Regions from separate parts of the Limosilactobacillus walteri genome, predicted to be linked through region 1. Evidence: predicted binding sites of a transcription regulator. Region 1 holds the regulator's gene; the other holds the start of a gene.
What was found. Region 1 encodes LexA, which represses DNA repair genes until DNA is damaged. Its sites were predicted from a motif close to CNAACANNTGTTNG; they were not measured.
Positions count from the first base shown of each region.

Region 2: uvrB (excinuclease ABC subunit UvrB) is a predicted target of LexA. The motif match lies at 4,762-4,775, and genes of this name have one in related genera.

Region 1 is NZ_QORN01000043.1:3-9,399, reverse strand. Features, by position in the region: gene pyrH (UMP kinase) at 1-172, opposite strand, end outside; gene tsf (translation elongation factor Ts) at 254-1,129, opposite strand; gene rpsB (30S ribosomal protein S2) at 1,232-2,023, opposite strand; gene DTK66_RS09445 (D-2-hydroxyacid dehydrogenase) at 2,192-3,184, opposite strand; gene DTK66_RS09440 (GIY-YIG nuclease family protein) at 3,190-3,480, opposite strand; gene DTK66_RS09435 (tRNA1(Val) (adenine(37)-N6)-methyltransferase) at 3,470-4,225, opposite strand; gene DTK66_RS09430 (lysophospholipid acyltransferase family protein) at 4,321-4,959, shown strand; gene DTK66_RS09425 (YneF family protein) at 5,007-5,234, opposite strand; gene DTK66_RS09420 (DUF896 domain-containing protein) at 5,308-5,559, opposite strand; gene lexA (transcriptional repressor LexA) at 5,688-6,314, shown strand; gene DTK66_RS09410 (hydroxymethylglutaryl-CoA synthase) at 6,367-7,524, opposite strand; gene DTK66_RS09405 (ribonuclease H family protein) at 7,559-8,236, opposite strand; tRNA gene DTK66_RS09400 (tRNA-Ser) at 8,397-8,484, shown strand; gene DTK66_RS09395 (hypothetical protein) at 8,999-9,181, opposite strand; gene DTK66_RS09390 (hypothetical protein) at 9,183-9,359, opposite strand.
Region 2 is NZ_QORN01000029.1:60,615-70,011, reverse strand. Features, by position in the region: gene uvrA (excinuclease ABC subunit UvrA) at 1-2,614, opposite strand, end outside; gene uvrB (excinuclease ABC subunit UvrB) at 2,631-4,646, opposite strand; gene DTK66_RS07585 (hypothetical protein) at 4,847-5,125, opposite strand; gene DTK66_RS07580 (YfbR-like 5'-deoxynucleotidase) at 5,231-5,869, opposite strand; gene DTK66_RS07575 (HAD family hydrolase) at 5,953-6,516, opposite strand; gene DTK66_RS07570 (GRP family sugar transporter) at 6,610-7,464, opposite strand; gene DTK66_RS07565 (LacI family DNA-binding transcriptional regulator) at 7,555-8,487, shown strand; gene DTK66_RS07560 (phospho-sugar mutase) at 8,540-9,397, opposite strand, start outside.

The sequences.
Region 1 (9,397 bases):
ACATGTTACCACCACCAACAACAATCGCGATTTGTACACCTAAATCATGGACTTCCTTTAATTCTTTCGCAACATCCTTTAAAACTGGCGGATTAATCCCGAAGCCTTTATCTCCAGCTAATGCTTCACCACTGAGCTTTAAAATAACACGCTTGTATTTAATGTCTGACATGCGATATCCTCCTTGAATTTGCAAGCTAATTTTTAAAAAAGGACGCACTACATTGAGTACGTCCCCCTAATGACCGAACGCTTAGTTCATTTGGTCCTTAACTTCTTGAGCAAAGTCATCTTGCTTTTTTTCGATTCCTTCACCAACTTCGTAACGAATGAAGGACTTCAACTTACCATTCTTGCTTGAAACATATTGTTCAACAGTTTGGTCTGAATCCTTAACGAAGTCTTGATCAGCTAAGCAAATTTGTGAAAGGAATTTATTTAAACGACCTTCAACAATCTTATCAACGATTTTCTCAGGCTTACCTTCGTTTAAAGTTTCTTCTCTAAATACAGAACGTTCATGGTCAAGACGTTCTTGAGAAACATCATCACGAGTCATGAATTCAGGGTTGATAGCGGCAACATGCATAGCAACGTCCTTAGCAGTAGCTTCATCAGCACCTTCTAAGACAACTAATGCAGCAATTTGGCCACCTTGGTGTAAGTAGGCACCAAAGTTATCACTATCATCCTTTTCAACTACAGTAAACCGACGAAGACTAACTTTTTCACCAGTCTTTTGTGTTGTACTGATAATGTCATCATTCAATGTACCATTTTCAGTCTTAATAGCTAGTGCTTCTTCAACATTAGCAGGCTTATTTTCGCTAATTAATTTAGTAACCTTATTTAATAATTCTTTGAAAGGTTCACTAGCAGCAACAAAATCAGTTTCTGAGTTTAATTCAACGATTGCAGCTGTATTACCATTAACAGCAATATCAGCTAAACCTTCAGCTGCAACACGATCACTCTTCTTGGCTGCCTTTGCAATTCCCTTTTCGCGAAGGTAATCCATCGCTTTATCCATGTCGCCGTCACTAGCAACTAATGCCTTTTTAGCATCCATGATCCCGGCACCGGACTTTTTACGTAATTGCATAACTTGAGCAGCTTTAATTTCAGCCATGATGAAATCTCTCCTTTATATTTAATTATCTTTTTTGAAAAAAGGCCGTTTAGTACTTAGGCCAGAATGGTCCGTACAAAACAGCCCAAGAATTAATAATTTTTAGTCTTCTTTTCCTTCAACACTGTTCTTTAAGTTCTTTAATGAATCTTCAGTAACAGTTTCATTAGCGGCGTTGTCTTCAGCAACTTCTTGTTGTTGAGCGTCATCTTGACCTTGCTTACCTTCAACAAAAGCATCAGCCATCTTTGAAGTGATCAAGCGAACCGCACGAATAGCGTCATCATTTGATGGGATAACGTAATCAATGTCATCTGGATCAGTGTTTGTATCAACCATTGCAACGATTGGAATGTGTAACTTTTGTGCTTCCTTAACTGCAATTTGTTCCTTGTGAGGATCAACGATGAACATAACATCTGGAATCCGTGGCATATCTTCAATACCACCAAGGAAACGTTCAAGCTTTTCACGTTGCTTAGTTAAAACAGCTACTTCCTTCTTTGGAAGGACATCAAAAGTACCGTCTTCACTCATCTTCTTAAGTTCCTTTAGACGAGCAATACGTGATTGGATAGTCTTCCAGTTAGTCAACGTACCACCTAACCAACGATGGTTAACATAGTATTGACCTGCACGAGTAGCTTCTTCTTCAATAGCATCTTGTGCTTGCTTCTTAGTACCAACGAATAAAGCAACTCCGCCGTTAGCAGCAACATCTTTCATGTAATTGTAGGCAGTATCGATTAACTTAACAGTCTTTTGTAAGTCAATGATATAAATACCATTACGTTCAGTAAAGATGTATTCTTCCATCTTTGGGTTCCAACGACGAGTTTGGTGACCAAAGTGGACACCGGCTTCAAGCAATTGCTTCATAGATACAACAGACATAATATACCTCCAAATTGTTTTTCCTCCCCAGTTTTCTTCTGGCAGCGGGACTATCTAAGCACCCACACCACCATCATCCTGGGTGTGAAATTGGCGTGTAACACCGAAATATAGTATACAAAAAAGCTTGCCTACTGACAAGCTTTTTTCTCAACTTCTTTTATAATATTAAAACTTAACTAATTTATCAGATGTTCCCGTTGTAATTAAGTCTAGATTAGCGGATAAACTCATTTTAACCATATTTTTTATAGCTTGATCTGTATAAAAGGCAATGTGAGGAGTAATTAAAACATTCGGGCGCTTGACAAGACTCTTAAATTCTGGATAATCAATCTCATTTTCATTAATTTGCTGGTTAAAGATTTTAGTTTCACCAGTTAATACGTCTAAAGCAGCACCTCCGACTTTACCGGTATCTAACGCGTCAATCAACGCATCTTCATCTACCAATGGTCCACGGGCAGTATTAATGAGCAGGACTCCATCTTTCATCATTGAAAATGTTTTTCGATTAATCATTTTATCGGTTGCAGGAACATGTGGGAGGTATAAAGAAATAATCGTTGATTGTTTATATAATTCCTTCAATTCAACATATTCAACTATCCCATCTAATTCTGGGTTTTTATGACGGCTGTACGCAATTACTTTTGCCCCAAAGCCTGCAAATATTTTAGCGGCAGTCGATCCAATATTACCAGTTCCAACGATCCCAACAATTTGCTTGTTCATTTCCTTAGCAATATGCGGTGCCCAATTGTAATCTCCTTTACCTAGTTTTAAGTAAAATTCTTTCGTCCGTCGTAATAGGTTAAGCGCCTGTGTTACTGAAAATTCAGCGATTGCTGCTGGCGAATAGACGGGAACGTTAGTAATTTGAAAACCTAATTCGGTTGCAAGTTTGTGGTTGATATTATCTACCCCTACGTTTCGCAGGGACATTTTAGTAATTCCATTAGCAGCTAACTGCCGCAAGGCATCATCAGGATAAGGCTTTTGCTGAAAAACGACTACCCCATTACTTCCCTTTGATAGCTCTGCGCTTTTTTCGTTTAATAATTCAGTAGTTGTCGCCACCGTAACTTCTGGATGCTCATTTTGCCATTCCTTAATATAAGGAACCTCATCACTATAAACACCGTATACGTAAATCTTCATAAATTTTAATTCCTCCGTAACTTTAAAATGCTAACACCATGTGCGCGCAAGAATTCTTCTTTCTGTTTTCGAGTTTGATGTTTGAAATAATATTCAGCATGTAATGCATCATGTTTTGACGCAAATTTTTCTGAATAAATAAGTTTTAAGGGATGACGTTTCTTCACCCGCGTATACTTTGCGCCACGATAACTCTGGTGTGTATGAAAGCGACGTTCAACATTATCAGTAAAACCACAATAAAGGCTATCATCAGCACAATATAATATATAAATATAATAATCTTTACTTGCCATATAAAAGCTCCTGAACAGCTGGTAAATATTTACCATCTTCTCCATGAACAATTAGTGGCGGAACGACCTTTATTCCTCCTGGCTTGCCATCTTTAATTACCTCAAGTAATAAAATGTTTGCATCGCGATCTGGTTTAGGGTAAATAAACCGCAATCGCTTGGGAGCCAGTCTATATTTTTGACATATAGTAAGAATCTCTGCCAAGCGATCAGGACGATGAACAAGGTATCCATGTCCATTCATTTTTAGCAGGCCACTCATTTGCTTAACAACTGTTGCTAAATCAGTTGCTATTTCATGACGAGCAATTGCCAAGGCCTTATTGGGATTCTTTTGACTTTGTGGTGTAACGGGAAAGTAAGGCGGGTTGCATAAAACGATATCAACCGAATCTTTGGGGATATAGTCATTTATGTTAGCAATATCAGTATTAATAACTGTATAACGATCTTGAAAACCATTTAGTAAAATCGTCCGCTCGGCCATATCAGCAATCTGTGGCTGTAATTCTACTTCCTTAAAATTTCCACCAAGTTTATTGTGCAAAAAAATGCCAATTGCACCATTTCCGGCACAAAGATCAACTACTTTTAATTTATGACGATGATTAGGCCGGACAAAATCGGCCAATAACACTGCATCCAACGAAAAAGCAAAACACTGTGGATTTTGAATTATCTGAACATCTTGGCTATATAACTGGTCAATCCGTTCGCCCTTTTTTAAAATCTTTTTACTTTCCATATTATCTCCATTAATTTTTTATACTTGCAAGTTTGTTTTTTTTTCGTCATACTGATGAACGAAAATATTATTATCTTATAGATTGGAAGATTAAAATGCTCTATACGTTTCTTGTAAAGATCGTTAACCCATTTTTAACGTTAATTAACGGTCGTCCCCAAATATATAATCAAGAAAATATTCCTGAGGGGAATTATATTATTGTTGCTCCTCACCGCACATGGATGGACCCTGTTTTATTAGCACTTGCCGTCTGGCCTAAGAAATTTAGTTTTATGGCTAAAAAAGAATTATTCAAAAATCCGCTTGCCAGCAAATTTCTAAGGGCCCTTAATGCTTATCCTGTAGACCGAAAAAATCCAGGTCCTTCCGCGATTAAAAAGCCTGTCACAATCTTGCGAAAAACTGACTTGTCAACGATTATTTTTCCTAGCGGCTCTCGTTATTCTTCAAAACTAAAAGGAGGCGCTACTGTTATTGCTAAGATGGCTAACGTTCCTTTAGTCCCCGCTGTTTATCAAGGGCCATTAAAATTCGGGCAGCTTTTCTCACGTAAACCACGTCATATCGCATTTGGCAAGCCAATTTATATTGACCGTAAGCAGCGCCTTACTCCTGAAGTACAGGCAGATTTAGAAAAACAAATGCAAGCAGCGTTTGACGACTTGGATAAGCAAATTAATCCGCAATATAAGTACATTATGCCTCCCAAGCCTAAAAATGATGACTTTTAATTAAGCGGTAATATAAAAGGATGTGATAAAAATCACATCCTTTTATATTACTTACGATTTGACTTTTTAGCTTGCGCCTTCATCGCTTGCATCATTTGATGTAGTTTACGACTTGATGGTTTTTGTCCCATTTGAAGCATCATCGTCCGCAGCATCTCTTCCGAAATCGGTGGATTATTGCGGAGGTAGTTTTCCATGTATTTCCGTGCACCAAAGAAGCCGATTACTAAGCCGACTAATAGTGCAAGAATCATTAGCATGATCGTCATACCCACAATTACTTCCTCCTTTGCTCGTTACTTATCCATCTTACACGAAAGAGCATTCTTTGAAAAGACCAAATCTTTTTTAATCGTCACGAAGACCTTTTTTACGCTGAACTTCACGAACCTTTTCTGGTGTAACTTCATTACCATCTTTATCAAAAATCCGCATCATTTCGATATTACTCCGCATTGCTTCACGAAAATTCTTTAAATATTTCTTTCGTAAGCGTTCCCGTTCCTTGGTTTCTTCTTCAGTCAAACCTTCTTCTTTATTTTTATGAGCCAGCTCATTAATCCGCTTCAAAAGTTCATCTTGTTCTTTTGATTCAGCCATTAATATCATCTCCTTGATAAAATTGATTTTACTTAGTTTATAAAACTAATGCAAATCACGAACGTACGTTTGAAATATACCTTCATCTATGATAAGCTTAACACAATTAATAATAATGAGGTGTCAATATGCCAAAGCCAGCAAAAAATAAACAAATGGCCGTACTTAATTATATTCATAAGCAAGTTGAAGATCATGGTTATCCGCCAACAGTTCGTGAGATTTGTAGCGCTGTTGGATTATCTTCTACCTCGACCGTTCATGGTCATATTACCCGCTTAATCGAACAAGGATTTTTACAAAAAGACCCTTCAAAACCACGTGCCCTTGAGATTACTCCCAAAGGACTGGACATTTTAGGCGTAAAACCTATGCAAAAAGAAATTCCAATGCTCGGTGTTGTAACAGCTGGTCAGCCGATCCTAGCTGTAGAAAATGCTACAGAATTTTTCCCGATACCTCCTTCGATCCAAGATAATAATGACCTTTTCATGCTTACTATTCGTGGAACAAGTATGGTAAAAGCTGGTATTTTTAATGGTGATCAAGTTATTGTTCGTAAACAATCCACTGCTAAAAACGGTGATATTGTTATCGCAATGAACGATGATAATGAAGCAACTTGTAAAAGGTTTTTTAAGGAAAAAACACGATTCCGTTTACAACCAGAAAACGATACCATGGAACCAATTTTCTTAGATAATGTAAAAATTCTGGGAAAAGTTGTCGGTCTATTTCGTGATCATATCTTCTAAATTAAAACGAAGCTGATTAACGCGTTTAACGCAATTAATTAGCCTCGTTTTTTTATTTTACCTCATAAATTCGTTGATGTTTTTTTTGTCCCTTTAGGATAAACGGTGATAAATCATCCGTATCGTCAAATTCAATATCTTCACTATTCATTCCTAGTTGACTACTAAACAACCTTTCGTATTCAGTTACCGAAACCTTTTGACGTTGTGCTAAGTCTGTTTCGATATCGTTCAGATATTTTTGATAACCTTCTTCTAAAATTCCAGTGTAGAATTCTCCTTCTGCCCCAGATCCATAGCTAAATAACCCAATTCTATCACCAGCAGCAAGAGACCCGTTTTGTAAGAGGGACATTAATGATAAGTATAATGAACCAGTATAAAGGTTTCCGACCCTTCTTGAATAGACTTGGCTTGCCGTTAACTGTTGGCGTAAACGTCTTGCCACCCTATCTTTACGATCTCCTAAAATTGATTCCAAGCCCTTTTTACCCATTTTTGTAAATGGCAAATGAAAAGTAAGCGCAGCAAAATCAGCTAAGCTATGTCCAGTAAGTTGCTGGTAACGAGTGAAGGTTTGCTTAAAAAAGTCAATATATACATTGGTAGAGTATTTACCATCGACTAACGCTTCGGTTGCGTATAGAGGCCGCCAAAAGTCCATGATATCTTTACTGTAAGCAACTGTCGTATCTTCAAGAGTTAAAATATGTGGATTTGCTGAAATAAGCATGGCAACCGCGCCGGCTCCCTGTGTAACTTCTCCTGGAGTATTCAAACCATAACGGGCTATATCAGTGGCGATCACTAATACTGTTTCTTGTGGATTAATTGCTACTAATCCTTTTGCAAACTGTATTCCTGCGGTAGCAGAATAACATGCTTCTTTCAGTTCAATTGTCCGTGTAAAATCATTTAATCCGAGTAAGTGTTTGATATAAATTGCACTTGCTTTTGAATTATCAATGCCTGATTCAGTCGCCACAATTAGGGTTGAAATATTCTTAATTAATGACGGTGTTAAAAGTTTTTTTGCTGCTGCCGCACCTAACGTAACAATATCTTGCGTTGGTGGCACGACCGCTTGCTGATCCTGTCCAATTCCAATTGTAAATTTGTTAGGATCAACATTACGTGACTCGGCTAATTCTACAAGATCCAAGTAGTTATTTGTTGTTGCAAAAGCCATCTTATCAATACCAATTCTCATTTTCACTCACCCTTATTTACAAATATTTAGTACATTACATCTGATCCATTGTATGATTTAGTAATTCATCAACACGGTTATTTCCGACATTAACGGAGTGCCCCTTTGTCCATTCAAAATGCAGGTTCGAGAATTTAGGCAATATTTTCACAAGTGCCTGCCATAATTCTTGATTTGCCACTGTTGTTCCTCCTGCAGTTTTCCAACCACGGCGTTGCCATCCACTTAACCAGCCTTTCATAAGAGGATCTAACACATAATGAGAATCTAACGTCGCAATAATGGGCATTTCTTGTAACCCAAGCTCAATTAGCTTATTGAGTGCCTGAAGTAAAGCCGTTACTTCCATTTTATTATTAGTTGCACCATACTCTCCTGCAGTATCGGTGTATACCTGTTCCCCATTCTGAATTAAGTAAGCCCAAGCTGCTTTGTCATTACTTTTTACATGCTGACCAAGTTTATTCCCGTGATTACGCGAGCCACCATCTGTATAGAGCCAAATAGCATTAGAAGGGAAACTATTGCTAGCCTTTCCTTTTGATAACAATTGCGGCGTTTGATTATTAAGCCAATCATTAGCCTCTTTTAAGGTTTTAAAACTTTTAAAACGCGCATTAGGATATCCGCTAACTTGCTCTTGACATTCCGCCCAGGTTTGATAAATTCCAGGCTGTCGTCCTTTTTTTACTACATAATATTTTTTTACCATAACTATCCTCTAATCCAATGCATTTTAACATATAGGATATCATATCAACAAGAAAGCATTTTCGCAAAATTGAACTCTTAATGATATATTTCCTTGCCTCCTCACTTTAATAACTGCTTTACGTAACATTATTTTTTTGTTACAATAATTAAGTTGATATGGAGACATACTCAAGTGGCTGAAGAGGACGGTTTCGAAAACCGTTAGGCGTGTAAAAGCGTGCAGGGGTTCAAATCCCCTTGTCTCCTTTATCTAAAGTTTTGCTGATAATCAATAGTTGTTAAAGCATTGATATATCAGCATTTTTAATTTTAGGTTTACACTATAGAACGCTATTTTTAATTAATTCTGCGGAAAAAATGCGGAAAAATAATTTAACTTGTCAGCATGGTGGGCTACTGGTATTCAGTAGTCTTTTTATTTTTGTTGTCAGAATTTTTTAAGATTAAACATCCCCAACAATATTTTTTGTCTAAAACGGGGATGATTTAATTATTCTTGCTAATGTAATTGTTGATATATCAGCAATCATTAATAATAGCCCCCCTACCCTAAAATTTTAAAAATTATCGCCTGCGTGTAAGACGATTGAAATGTGTGCGCTCTTTAACGTGAGGAACAGGGGGCGGGGGATGTTATAATTAATTTTGGTTTTATTTATATCTCAAGGGCGCTCTCACAGTAGAGCGTCTTTTTTAGTGCAATTTAAGCAGTTTTTACAGCGTAAATAAAAAGACAACTAACATATTTCGTTAGCTGTCCTCAAGCGTTCAATTTTTCTTGCCGTTGTTTGATACAGTCTAATAGCATATCAAGGTCTTCTTGTGTTGCATCCTTTAAGATAAAGTTTTTAGCAACTGAACGGCGGTTAATATACTGTACCTGTGCTTTGTTCTTACTACGATACCTGTTGATTGCTTTATGTTGTGACTCTGTAAGTGCCATCTTATTTCCTCTCAATCTTAAATTCAAAGAGCTTCTTGCGCTTGTCCTTTGGTGTGTGAAGCCACGTCTTGAACTTCTTAACGTCTTGTTTCCACATTGCTAGCGTCTCACGTGGAGAGTAAACATCTAGGGAAATAGTAACGTGTTTATTCTTTGACTGGTATTTAAGGCGCTTCATATTTCATCCCTCACTTTTAAATGCTATAATATACATAT
Region 2 (9,397 bases), on a different contig from region 1:
CTGCTAATAGTCGCTTGATATCGTCCATGTGCAGCCCAGTTGTTGGTTCATCGAGGATATAGAAGCTCTTACCGTGAGATTGTCGGTGCAATTCAGCCGCTAACTTCATTCGTTGGGCTTCACCACCAGAAAGAGTAGTTGCCGGCTGTCCGAGGTGAACATAACCTAAACCAACATCTTCAATTGTTTGAAGCTTACGCTTGATCTTCGGAATTGCACTAAAGAATGCTAATGCTTCAGAAACAGTCATGTTCAGTACTTGCGCAATATTTTTTCCCTTATATTCAACTTCAAGCGTTTCAGAGTTGTAACGGGTACCATGACATACTTCACAAGGAACGTATACGTCTGGTAAGAAGTTCATCTCAATCTTAATAATTCCATCACCACGACATGCCTCACAACGACCACCCTTTACGTTAAAGCTAAAGCGTCCCTTTGTGTAGCCCCGCATCTTTGCTTGGTTAGTCTGCGCAAATAACTCCCGAATATCATCAAAGACTCCAGTATAAGTAGCTGGATTGCTTCGAGGTGTCCGTCCAATTGGGGATTGGTCAATATTAATCACCTTTTCGATGTTTTTAACACCACTAATTGACTTATACTTCCCCGGTTTAGCAGAGTTATTATTTAATTTTTGTGCCAAGACCCGCTTCAAAATCAAATTAACCAGCGTTGACTTCCCAGAACCAGAAACACCTGTTACACAGATAAATTTACCTAAAGGAAAATCAACATCAATATTTTTTAAATTGTTTGCAGCAGCGCCTTTAATCGTAATTTTTTTGCCATTCCCTGGTCGCCGTTCCTGCGGGACCTCAATAAATTTCTTTCCGGAAAGATATTGACCAGTAAGCGACTTTCGTGAGCGCATAATCTGCTTCGGCGTGCCCGCAGCCATTACTTGTCCACCATTTTCACCAGCGCCAGGACCGATATCAATAATATAATCAGCAGCACGCATCGTGTCTTCATCATGCTCAACCACAATCAATGTATTGCCAAGGTCGCGCATTGCTTTTAAGGAAGCGATTAACCGGTCATTATCCCGTTGATGCAACCCGATTGATGGTTCATCTAATACATACATTACCCCCGATAGATTCGAGCCGATCTGGGTTGCCAATCGAATTCGTTGGGCTTCACCACCAGAAAGCGTCCGCGCAGATCGACTAAGCGTCAAATATTCAACTCCAACATTTTTCATAAATGTTAATCGGTCAATAATTTCCTTCAAAATTGGCTTAGCAATTTGCTGATTTTGATCTGATAATTGAACATCTTTAAAGAACTCAAGTGATTCACTGATTGGTAAGTCAGAAATTTCTCCAATATTTTTACCATCAATTTTGACTGCTAACGCACGCTGATTTAAACGATAGCCGTGACAAACCGGACATGGCAGCTCCGTCATATATTTTCTCATTTGCTCACGAGTAAAGTCGGAATTAGTTTCCCGATAACGCCGATTGATGTTGTTAATCACTCCTTCAAAAGGCACATCAACATCACGGATACCGCCAAAATCGTTTTCATAATGAAAGTGGAATGTCTTAGCACCATTCCCATAGAGAACCTGTTGTTGCTGCTTTTTCGGTAACTTATTAAATGGCGTATCCATATCAATCCCCGCCGATTTACAAAATTGTTCTAGTAGCTGCGGATAGTATTGTGAAGAAATCGGATTCCACGGAACGATGGCCCCTTCTCTCAATGTCTTAGCAGGATCGGGGACAACCAAATCAATATCTACTTCTAGCTTCAACCCTAATCCTTCACACTCGGGACAGGCTCCAGTCGGTGCATTAAAAGAAAATAGGCGTGGTTCTAATTCACCAACCGTGAAGCCACAAATTGGACAGGCATACTGTTCTGAGAAAGGAATTGGGTCGCCACCAATAATATCGGCAATCGCATACCCTTTACTTAAGCGAAGCGCTGCTTCAAAAGAATCAAATAGCCGCGATCTTACACCGTCTTTAATAATAATTCGGTCAATCACAACGTTAATCGTGTGCTTTTTGTTTTTATCTAATTCCGGCACTTCATCAAGGTCATAAGTTTCCCCATCTACCTGCACTCGAACAAAGCCTTCACGCTTAATTGTCTCAAAAACTTTCTTTTGCGTCCCCTTTTTTTCACGAACGACTGGGGATAAAATTTGCAAACGAGTCCGTTCCGGTAATTCCAGTACACGGTCAACCATTTGTTCCGGCGATTGACTAGTAATCGGAATATTATCATTTGGACAAATCGGTGTACCAACCCGCGCCCATAATAAACGTAAGAAGTCATTGATCTCAGTAACAGTTCCAACCGTTGAGCGGGGGTTATGCGACGTTGTTTTTTGATCAATCGAAATTGCTGGTGAAAGCCCGTCAATTGAGTCGACGTCCGGCTTGTCCATCTGTCCTAAAAATTGCCGCGCATACGCAGACAGGCTCTCCACGTAGCGTCGTTGTCCTTCGGCATAAAGGGTATCAAATGCCAGTGAACTCTTGCCAGAACCTGACAATCCTGTTACAACAACTAGCTTATTCTTAGGAATCGTCACGTCAATATTTTTCAAGTTGTGTGCTCGTGCACCATGGATTATGATCTTATCATTTGCCACGAACTAATCCCTCCTTTTATTTTTTAACTTGTGTTTTTAATTCCATAATTGTGTCGCGAAGAGTAGCGGCTTGTTCAAAGTCTAAGCGCTTAGCTGCTGATCGCATTTGTTCTGTCAATTCATCAAGCATTTTGACCTGCGCGTTTTTATCAAGCTTAGCAAAATCTTTATCTGTAAATTCGGCACTATTGACTTGTTCTTCATCATCCGCCGCCTTTTTAGTAACGGAAATTGCTTCTTGAATTGGTTTAATTATTGTATGTGGCGTAATATGGTGCTCTTCATTATACTTCATCTGAATCGTCCGCCGGCGTTTCGTCTCATCGATTGCCTTTTGCATCGAATCAGTTACTGTATCAGCATACATAATAACAGCACCGTTCTCATTCCGCGCTGCCCGGCCAATTGTCTGGATCAGTGAGCGCTCATTTCGTAAAAATCCTTCCTTATCAGCATCCAGAATCGCTACTAACGATACTTCAGGAACATCAAGTCCTTCCCGCAAAAGATTGATTCCGACCAGAACATCAAACTTACCCAGCCGCAAGTCCCGAATGATCTGAGTCCGCTCAAGCGTCTTAATATCACTATGGAGGTATTTAACCTTCAACCCCATGTCTTTCAAATAATCAGTCAAGTCTTCTGACATTTTCTTCGTCAACGTAGTCACAAATACCCGTTCATTACGCTCAATCCGCTTATTGATTTCGCCAACGAGGTCATCAATCTGCCCCATTACTGGTCGTACTTCAACTGTCGGATCAAGAAGTCCGGTTGGCCGAATAATCTGCTGGGCAACATGGTCAGTTTGCTCCATCTCATAAGGTCCGGGAGTAGCTGACATATACACAACCTGGTTAACGTGTTGCTCAAACTCTGGTAGTTTTAATGGACGGTTATCTAAGGCACTTGGTAACCGAAATCCATAATCGATTAGCATCTGTTTCCGGGCGCGATCGCCGTTGTACATTCCACGTACCTGCGGCATTGTTTGGTGGGATTCATCAACAACAAGCAAAAAGTCTTTCGGGAAGAAATCAAGCAACGTGTATGGCGGCTCACCCGGTTTTCGTCCGTCCATATAGCGGGAATAGTTTTCAATTCCGTTGGTATAACCCATCTCCCGCATCATCTCGATATCGTAAGTCGTCCGCTGCTGAATCCGCTCGGCTTCAAGAAGTTTTCCAGCATCAGTAAATTTCTTTACTTGTTTTTTCATATCCGCTTCAATCTGCGGAAGCGCGCGATCCATCACTTCTTCGTTAGTCATAAAGTGCGTCGCTGGGAATATCGAAACATGGTCACGGTCACCGATCACCTCGCCAGTTAAAGCGTCAACTTCGCGAATCCGGTCGATCTCATCTCCGAAAAATTCAACCCGTAAAGCCCGCTCATCACGAGAAGCGGGAAAAATCTCGACAACGTCGCCCCGTACCCGAAACCGTCCACGTTGAAAATCAATATCATTACGGTCAAACTGAATGTTAACAAGGTCGGTTAACAGCCGATCACGTTCGATCTCTTGTCCTACCCGCAAAGAAAGGACACTATTCTGGTACTCCCGCGGATCACCTAATCCAAAAATACTCGATACTGAAGCAACCACAATAACGTCATTTCTTTCTAGCAATGAAGTAGTCGCTGAGTGGCGCAATTTATCAATCTCGTCGTTAATTGAAGCATCTTTTTCAATATATGTATCACTAGAAGGAACATATGCTTCCGGTTGGTAATAGTCATAGTATGAAACAAAATATTCAACTGCATTATGAGGGAAGAACTTTTTCATCTCACCATAAAGCTGTCCCGCAAGCGTCTTATTATGAGAGAGGATCAATGTCGGCTTATTGACATTAGCGATAACGTTTGAAATCGTAAATGTTTTTCCTGTCCCTGTGGCTCCTAATAGGATTTGAGACTTCTCGCCCTCTTCAATTCCCTTAGTCAATTGTGCAATCGCTTGGGGTTGATCGCCTGTTGGCTGATAATCTGATACTAATTCAAATTTTTTATCTGGTTGCCGGTATATCACAAAAAGGTCCTCCCTCTTACAATTTTTAGACAAAAGAAAGTGGAATCGCAAGCGTTAAATTACCGCGTCCCACTCATATCATCACTTCACTATTTACTGTTATAAGTTTATCATCCAAACATGCATTCGTCTATAAATTTACTAGATAAAAATAAGGAGAATCGTGGGCATTTCCCACTAATTCTCCGCAAAACCTATTTTTAATTAAACCGCCGAGCATAACCAAAGTAAAATTGGAAACCTGCCGCAATAACGTTAAGCCAATTGAGGCAAATAAACCATGGAACAATATTGGCATTGCCCAAGTGAGTTACACCATAAAATACACTAAATCCGCCGATAATTGCAATTAAATTAATCCAAGCGCATATCCGACGCATTACGATATCTTTAGGCCGACTTAATATCCAGAAAATATCAACAATTAACCATAATACTAAAATTGAAAATGTTCCCGTAAACATACTTGCCGTAAACATGTTTGCCGCCTCCCTTTACTTTGTTAGCTTTTACCCTCTATCTCTATTATAAGAAAGCGTTTGCAAAAAGCAACTATTAAGTAAAAGAAGAACATTTTACAATACCTATTGTTGAATTATTTGGGTTGTCACAATTGCCAGTTGATTTTTGGCATTACCATCTGCATTGTCTTTTAATAACTCCGGCAAGATCTTTTTAAGAAAGTATTGCACACTTGCCATATCGCGAAAGTCCATGATCGCGGTCAAACTTGACTTGTAGATATCCATATACACCGGTTCTGGATTACCTTTTTGAATTTCGCCAAACGATTCATACATCAGGTCAATTTTATCAGCTACTGCTAGAATTTGACCTTCAAGCGTATCATCTTTTCCTTCCGCAAAGCGTCGCTCGTATGCCGTGCGAAATTCAGCCGGGATTTCTGATTGAATAAAGTTCTCAGTCAGTGACTTGTCTACCCGGGCCAACATCGACCGCAATTCCGGCGTCGCATACTTGACCGGTGTCTTAATATCACCGATAAAGCGCTCTGTGTAGTCATGATTAAGGGCTTTTTCGTATAGTGACCGCCAGTTAATCTCATTACCTGCTTGTTCTTCAATATCACCAAGCATTTGTGCCGCCTGCGTCACCTTAAAAGAATGGGCAGCAACGTTATGCTCTTCAAATTTAAAATATCCCGGAGCACGATTAATCATTTCAAGATCACTTAAACTTTTTAAATACTCATGCATTCCCATGGCGGATTCCTCCCCAAAATAGTTGATTTTTACAATCATACAATTTTTATGTAAAAATTCAAGAAAAAACTTATTAGGAATAATTAGATTTTCAACAAGTCTCTTGGTGACCTTAAAAGATAATCGGCTTTCTTTAATGCTTCCGGGTTGATTGACCCATATAATGCTCCGGCGAATTTTATTCCCGCTCGATGCGCAGCAAGCAAATCAGTTTGCATATCACCAATATAAATAGTTTCACGGGGATTTGCTTTCATTTCCTTCATTGCATATACAATTGGCTCTGAATCCGGCTTATGTCTATTCGTTTTATCGGCAGTTACTACCACTGAATAAACAGATGCAAAATCATACTTATCTTGAAAATACCGTTGATACTCACGTTCCGTTTTTGAAGTCACAATTGCTAAATGATTATCAGGATCTGCTGCCATCTTTCTTAATACATCAGGAATGCCATTGAATATTTTTACCTCATTAAAATTTTGATAAGCTGCCCTTAACCATTCTCGGTTAATTATCTTCACTTCACTATGTGGGACACCCAGGTACTCTAACGCATTTGTAGCAGCCAAACCATATATTCTTTTTTTCAGCTCTTTTATTTGACTTGCCGAAAAGTAATACCCGTTCTTTTTAAGAGTCACAAATAAGCCGGCATATACATATTACATGTATTTATTAAAGTACCATCAATATCAAAAATAAAATTTTTTAGTTTTGTCATATTAACTGTCTTCCTAGGCAAATGATGTTGCAACGCTTCCAATTACAATTAACACAATTCCCAAAATTGTATAAAACATTTCACGTTTACTCTTGTGTTCATGAAGAATGAAAATTCCACCAAAAGTTGCAATAACAACATTTAACTGCGTCCAAATAAATGCAGATGTATTTCCGTTTACTTGTGCAGAAAAAATATAAGCAAAACCGGCAACTCCCCAAGCAAGACCTCCAAGAATATTAAGGTATTGTTGTTTCTCAAAGAAAGCATGACGGTCAGCAAACAGCCCGTATATTATTGCTCCGAGTAGGATTCCTAACATTTCCGGGAGAAAAATTCCAGTACCACTTTGTTGCTTGATTACTGGAATATTAGGAAATGAAGAGTAAACCCAAAAACCAATTGTTGTACACAATAGGAACAAAACAGCACTTGCTGATATTTTCTTCTCTTTTTGATCACTCACAGATGTAAATAACGCTCCAACGATAACAATAATTAAAGCAATTATTCCAATAATTTTCGACTTCACCCCAGCCCAATCGCCAAAAATTAAAACACCAATAATCGAATTCCCAACTAATTGAAAAACAGTTGATAACGGAATAGTATTTGAAACACCAATGTGCTTAAACGAAATAAATTGACCGATTTGTCCAACAGTCCATAATGCTCCACAAAGAACGGAAAGCCAAAAAGCTGCTGTACTAATTGTTGGATGGGTAAAAATATATGCGATTAAGCCAATAAGTGAAGCTCCCGCACCTATTCCAAAAATTTGATTAACCGGTGATCCACCAATTTTTCCAGTAATCAGGGGCATTGTTCCCCACCCTAACGCAGGAATTAAAGCAATCAAAATATTCATAATTCCAATCTCCTCTATCATATAATTCTTTTGCGGACTTATAATAATTTAGGAAACTGGTTTCCTGTCAATAAGAAATGAGGAAAAAACATGTCAACAATTTACGATGTCGCTAAAGAGGCTGGCTGCGCTCCATCATCAGTATCTAAATTTATTACAAAGCATGGCTATGTAAGTAATAAGCTTGGTAATAAAATAACTGCAGCAATGGCTAAGCTAGATTATCACTATAATGGCCTTGCGCGAAATCTCAGCACTAAAACTAATAATCGCATTGGCGTGATTGTTCCATTTTTAGATCACCCCTATTTCCAAGGATTAGTAAATGCAATTATCCTTGAAGCTAGTAAGATAAGTAAGGAAGTTGTTATATTACCTACCGCATATAACGCAAACCGCGAACAACAATATTTACAAGAACTCGAACACAACATGGTAAGTTCACTCATTATTACTTCGCATTCCTTGCCATATACAAAAATTTACCCTTATCAGCGCTTTGGCAAAATTGTTTTCTGCGAAAATAGTAATCATCAGCAGACTCGCTGTGTTTTCAATAATCGCAAAGAAATATTTGAAAAGCTTTTTACAACTTTAAAACAAAAGGAAATTACTAATTTTGGTTTTATGTTTATTCGCAATCCGCAAGATAGTAAAACAACTAAAGAAACTTTTGAGGCTTTCAAAAAAATTTTTAATCATTATCCCCAGCCAGAAAGAATTATATATAATTGTCGAACTGCTGAGGATGGAAAAAACGGTTATTTAAAGCTAAAAAGAACTATTCCTAACTTACAAATAGTTCTTTCGGAAAGTGATATATCTGCTGCTGGTGCTTACCAGGCCCGCGGCAATTCAGACACATTAATCATCGGACAGGGAAATCAATTAGTTAGTAAATTACTTCGCTTTACATCAATTGATCAACATTTAGATGAAACTGGCATTTTAGCATTAAAACTAGCTACTGAAGCAACTTCAACAATGAAAGAAAAGGTAAACTTTGATATAATTTGGCGCTAAAAAAACGAGGTTGAAAAAATTTTCAATCTCGCTTTATCCTTATCAGTTCAATTTATTCTTCAGCAAATTCTTGCAAAGCCTTTTCAAAGTCAGCTAACTTTGTATTGGCCTTTTCCAAGGTATCCGCACTCGTTCCAATGTAGAACTTAAGCTTTGGTTCAGTTCCTGAAGGACGAATTGCAATCCATGTATCGTCATCAAGAATGTAACGCAATACGTTTGATTCAGGAATGCCTAATTCGCTAACCTTGCCATCAGCAGTCGTCTTAGTACCCTTAGCAAAGTCTTCAGTAAGTACCACTTGGTGACCAGCAAAATGGGTTGGTGCTTCTTCGCGGAACTTCTTCATTAAGTTCTTAATCTTAGCTGGACCGTCCACGCCAGCATAAGTGTTAGCGATCGTCTTTTCACGGAAGTAGCCATACTTCTTAAAGAGTTCTTGTAAGCCATCATAAAGGGTCATATCCCGACTACGGTAATATGCAGCTACCTCAGCTAATAGTGTTAATGATTGAATAGCATCCTTATCCCGAACAAATGGCTTAATCAAGTAACCATAGCTTTCTTCAAAGCCAAACATAAAGGTATGGTCAATCTTACCAGTTTCATATTGGTGAATTTGGTCGGCAATCCACTTGAAACCAGTCAAAACATTAACCATTGCAACCCCGTAGCTTTCGGCAATCTTTGCAGCAAAGTTAGTTGAAACAATTGACTTAACAGCTGCCGCATTCTTGGGTAAAGTTCCTGCTTGTTTATGAGCTTCGAGGATGTAAGCAAGCATAATTGAAGCAATCTGGTTACCCGTAAGCAATTGATATTCACCATTAGGTTGACGAACGGCACAGCCAAGACGGTCAGCATCTGGATCAGTCGCAATTAAAACATCGGCACCAACCTTTTTGCCAAG